Regions from separate parts of the Allobosea vaviloviae genome, predicted to be linked through region 2. Evidence: predicted binding sites of a transcription regulator. Region 2 holds the regulator's gene; the other holds the start of a gene.
What was found. Region 2 encodes HrcA, which represses chaperone genes, less so after heat shock. Its sites were predicted from a motif close to GTTAGCACTCNCNNNNNGNGAGTGCTAAC; they were not measured.
Positions count from the first base shown of each region.

Region 1: groES (co-chaperone GroES) is a predicted target of HrcA. The motif match lies at 1,064-1,092, and genes of this name have one in related genera.

Region 1 is NZ_CP017147.1:2,590,427-2,592,880, forward strand. It holds gene groL (chaperonin GroEL) at 1-661, opposite strand, end outside; gene groES (co-chaperone GroES) at 709-996, opposite strand; gene BHK69_RS12065 (MarR family winged helix-turn-helix transcriptional regulator) at 1,215-1,670, shown strand; gene BHK69_RS12070 (PaaI family thioesterase) at 1,737-2,204, shown strand; gene BHK69_RS12075 (LysE/ArgO family amino acid transporter) at 2,207-2,454, opposite strand, start outside.
Region 2 is NZ_CP017147.1:1,844,580-1,847,033, reverse strand. It holds gene BHK69_RS08625 (DUF3297 family protein) at 1-37, opposite strand, end outside; gene BHK69_RS08620 (ankyrin repeat domain-containing protein) at 132-743, opposite strand; gene hrcA (heat-inducible transcriptional repressor HrcA) at 788-1,858, opposite strand; gene rph (ribonuclease PH) at 2,204-2,454, shown strand, end outside.

The DNA.
Region 1 (2,454 bases), 750 kb from region 2:
GGATGTAGGGGTCTTCCAGCTCGGCGACCATCTTCTCGGCGTTGGTGATGAAGTAGGGCGAGAGATAGCCACGGTCGAACTGCATGCCCTCGACGACGTCGAGCTCGGTCTCGGCGGTCTTGGCTTCCTCGACGGTGATGACACCCTCGTTGCCGACCTTCTGCATCGCGGTCGCGATCATCTTGCCGACCGACTCGTCGCCGTTCGCCGAGATGGTGCCGACCTGCGCGACTTCCGCGTTGGTCGTGACCTTCTTGGAGTTCTTCTTGAGGTCGGCGACGATGGCTTCGACAGCCAGATCGATGCCGCGCTTCAGATCCATCGGGTTCATGCCGGCGGCAACCGACTTCAGGCCTTCGCGCATGATGGCGGCGGCGAGAACGGTGGCGGTCGTGGTGCCGTCGCCGGCGGCGTCGTTCTGCTTCGAGGCCACTTCGCGCACCATCTGGGCGCCCATGTTCTCGAACTTGTCGGCGAGCTCGATCTCCTTGGCGACGGTGACGCCGTCCTTGGTGATGCGCGGGGCGCCGAACGACTTGTCGATCACGACGTTACGGCCCTTGGGACCGAGCGTGACCTTGACGGCGTTGTTGAGGATTTCGACGCCGCGCAGCATGCGGTCACGTGCGTCGGTGGAGAACTTGACGTCTTTGGCAGCCATAAGAGCTACTCCTTACATGAAAACGGGGATGGGCGGTCGCTTGGCGTTCAGCCGATGACGCCCATGACGTCGGATTCCTTCATGATCAGGAGATCCTGGCCATCGATCTTGACCTCGGTGCCCGACCACTTGCCGAACAGGACGCGATCGCCCTTCTTGACGTCCAGCGGGGTCAGCTTGCCGGCTTCGTCGCGGCCGCCCGGGCCGACGGCGATGACTTCGCCCTCTTGGGGCTTTTCCTTGGCGGTATCGGGGATGATGATGCCACCCTTGGTCTTCTCTTCGCCATCAAGGCGACGGACCACAACGCGGTCATGCAGCGGACGGAACTTCATGGTTCTGTCTTCCTCTTGGATCTAATTTCGATGCGGGCGCAATCTCAAGAACCCGCGATGGGCACCTGTTAGCAGTCTCGGATGTAGAGTGCTAACCGATGGCGCGGAGATAGGCGCGTCCCCCCGGAGAGTCAAGAAATCATCCCGCCTTAAAGTGAACGCGGGCGTGACGCCGGAGGCTTGCTGCCAAAGCTGGTTGAACACGCTAGCATGGCGAGATGACGACAAACGCGCCCGATCCCCGGCTCGACGATATCGCCCGTTCCTGCGTGGCGCTGCATGTGCGCATGACCGCGCGGGCGGTGACGCGCGCCTATGACGAGGCGATGCGCCCGAGCGGGTTGAAGATCACGCAGTTCGTGCTGCTCTCGGCTCTGAGCACCGGCGCCTGGCGCTCCGTCACCGAATTGGCCGAGCGCTTCGCCCTGGAGCGCACCTCGCTGACCCGCAATCTGCAATTGCTGGCGGCCGAGGCGCTGATCGTTCCCGTGGAGTGCAAGGGCCGCGCCTCGGTCTATGCGGTCACCGAAAAGGGCAGGGCGGCGATCGAGGCCGCCATCCCCTATTGGCAAGCGGCGCAGGAGCGGATCGCGGGCGGGCTCGGCAAGGAGCGCTGGAGCGAAACCCGCGAGGGCCTGAAAGCGCTGCGCCGCGTCGCACGCCTGGCGGATTGAGACGCGGCTTGACCGGCGGCCCTTTCGCCACTTATCGTGTATCTACACAATAGGCCGGAGGCAGCGATGGCGCGCAAGTTCGGGGTGGTGACGCGGGACGTGCTGCTCGCCGAGGACGGGCTCGGTTTCCTGCGCGGTATAGTCGAGGGCCGCCATCCCGGCCCGCCCATCGCGGAGGCGATGGATCTCGATCTCGTCGAGGTCGAGGAGGGGCGCGTCGTCTTCGTCGGCAAGCCCTCGGCGCGCTTCTTCAATCCGCTCGGCACGATCCATGGCGGCTGGACGGCGACGATCCTCGATTCCGCCATGGCCTGCGCCGCGCACACCACGCTGAAGGCGGGCGAGGGCTACACGACGCTGGAGATGAAGCTCAACTATGTCCGCCCGGTCATGCCCGATAGCGGCACGGTGCGCTGCGAGGGCAAGCTGATCCATCGCGGCGGCAGCGTCATCACCAGCGAGGGCCGGTTGACCGATGCGCGCGGCAAGCTGCTCGCGCATGGCTCCGAGACCTGCATGGTGCTGCGCGGCTGAGATCAGGTGCTCAGCGCCAGCCTGGCCGCGATCATCCACATCGTGGCGGCGATGGCGGCCTCCAGGGCCCGCCATGCTGACGGCTTGGCGAAGAACGGGCGCAGCCAGCGCGCGCCATAGCCGAGCCCGAAGAAGAACAGGAAGGAGGCGGTGACCGCGCCCGCGCCAAAGGCGGGTTCGAACCCGGGAAACTGCGTCGAGATCGTGCCGACCAGCACGACGGTGTCGAGATAGACATGCGGATTGAGCC
Region 2 (2,454 bases):
GGTTCGAGGAGAGACGGTCGGGGAGCGTGTCGGTCATCTGATAAAGCCTTGACGTGCAGATTTCGGGCGGCAGGAAGGCCGCGTTGGCGGCAGAGGTAGCGCGAACTGGCGGCGATGCCAAATCGAGCGAGTCAGCCGCCGCCGGCCTGCTCGATAAGCGCCGCCACCGCACGCTGGCCCCTCTGGCGGGCATGGGCGAGCGGCGACACGCCATCCTTGTCGGCGAGATTGGGATTGGCGCCGGCATCGAGCACGAGCTTTGCCACCTGCTGATGGCGCGGGCCGCCATCACCGAGGATCACGATTTCCAGCAGGCAGGTCCAGCCGAGATCATTGACGTGATCGAGGTCGATGCCGCTGGTCAGCAGCAGCTTCACGGCCTCGACATGGCCGCGCTCGCAGGCAGGAATCAGGGCGTTGCCACCATAGCGGTTGCGGATCGTCAGGTCGGGCTTGCGCGGCAGCATCACTGCTATGATCTCGGCACGTCCCAACGCCCCGGCCAGGAGCCAGGGCGTGTCGCGATTGGCGGCCTGCGTATTCGGGCTCGCACCGGCATCGAGCAAGGCCTTGGCGGTCGCGACATGGTTTCCGGCAACGGCCAGCAGAAGGGCGGAGCGACCCTGCGCATCCTGGGCTTCGAGCGGAGCGCCGGCCACGATGAGCCGAGCCACCTCGTCGGTGCGTCCTGCGGCTGCGGCATCGATCAATGCAGGCCCTGCAGCAGCGGCGGGACTGATCATCAGCGACACACCCAAAACGGCCGCCAGCCAGGCGGCCGCCCCCCTCACCGTCCGCTGTCGAGCAGGCGCCCGACCACCTTGGCGGTATAGTCCACCATCGGCACGATGCGGGCATAGTTCAGCCGCGTCGGGCCGATGATGCCGACGACGCCGACGATGCGCTGCTCCGCGTCACGGAAGGGTGCGGCCACCATCGAGGAGCCCGACATCGAGAACAGTTTGTTCTCGGAGCCGATGAAGATGCGCACGCCATCGCCGGCCTCGGCTCGGGAAAGCAGATCGATGACATCGGTCTGCGTCTCGAGATCGCCGAAGAGCAGGCGGATGCGCTCGAGATCCTCCTGCGCCTTCAGATCCTCCAGCAGATTGGCCTGGCCGCGCACGATCAGATGGCGGTCGGTCGAGGGACCCGACGAGGTCGCGATCCCGCTCTCGACGAGCTTGGCGGTCAGCGCATCGAGCTCGCTTTCCATCTCAGCGCGATGCTCGGCGATCTCACGGCGCAGATCGCCCAGCGTCTTGCCCATGATGCGGGCGTTGAGGAAATTCGCGGCCTCCGTCAGCGCCGAGGCCGGCAGGCCGGGCGGCAAGGCAAGCAGCCGGTTCTCGACCGTGCCGTCATCGGCCACCAGCACGACGAGCGCACGAGCGGGATCGAGCCGGACGAATTCGATATGCTTGAGGCGGGCATTGGCCTTGGTGGTGACGACGACGCCGGCGCCGCGCGAGAGACCCGAGAGCAGGGCCGAGGCCTCTGTCAGCGTCGCATCCAGCGTGCGATTGGTGGCGGCCGCCTTCATCTGCGCCTCGATGCGGGTGCGCTCGTCGGAGGTGAGATTGCCGACCTCCATCATCGCATCGACGAAGAAGCGCAGGCCTCTTTCCGTGGGCAGGCGCCCCGCAGAGGTATGCGGTGCGTAGATCAACCCGGCGAGTTCGAGATCGGTCATGACGTTGCGCACAGTCGCGGGCGACAGCGTCATCGGCAGCAGGCGGGCGATGTTGCGCGAGCCGACCGGCTCCCCGGTGGTGAGGTAGCCGTCGATGATCTGACGGAAAATCTCGCGCGAGCGCTGATCGGTCTCGATCAGGCCGCCGGGGGATTCAGGGCGCATCGGCGTGTGAGCACTCATTTCGGCTGAAAACGCGGGTTCGACATGGGGTTATTGTCGGCTTGGACCTGAGAAGGATCAAGCGGAAACGGTAAATGAAGAGCGCGGGGAACCCTTCTCCCACGAGGAGAGGAGGGGCGCGCCAGTCTCGGGCGGAGCCAGGGCTCGCGGAACCCTTCTCCCCGTCAAAGTCGGCTGTTGCCGACTTTGACACTTTGGGTTGCCCATCTCGGGCAAGCCCGAGATGGGTGGAAGAAGGGAGAAGCGTCGCGAAACCCGGCTCCCAACCTTGCCGCCCCCGGCTCAACCGCTTACAAGCCGCCAACTTCGAACAATCAGGATGCTCCCATGCGACCCTCCAAACGCGCGGCCGACGAAATGCGCAAGGTCACGCTCGAACGCGGCGTGGTGCGCTATGCCGAGGGCTCCTGCATGGTCACCTTCGGCGAAACCCGGGTGCTCTGCGCCGCAACGGTGGAAGAAAAGGGTCCGCCCTGGCTGCGCGGCACCGGCAAGGGCTGGGTCACCGCCGAATATGCGATGCTGCCGCGCGCGACGCATGAGCGCAATCGCCGTGAGGTCACCTCCGGCAAGCCGTC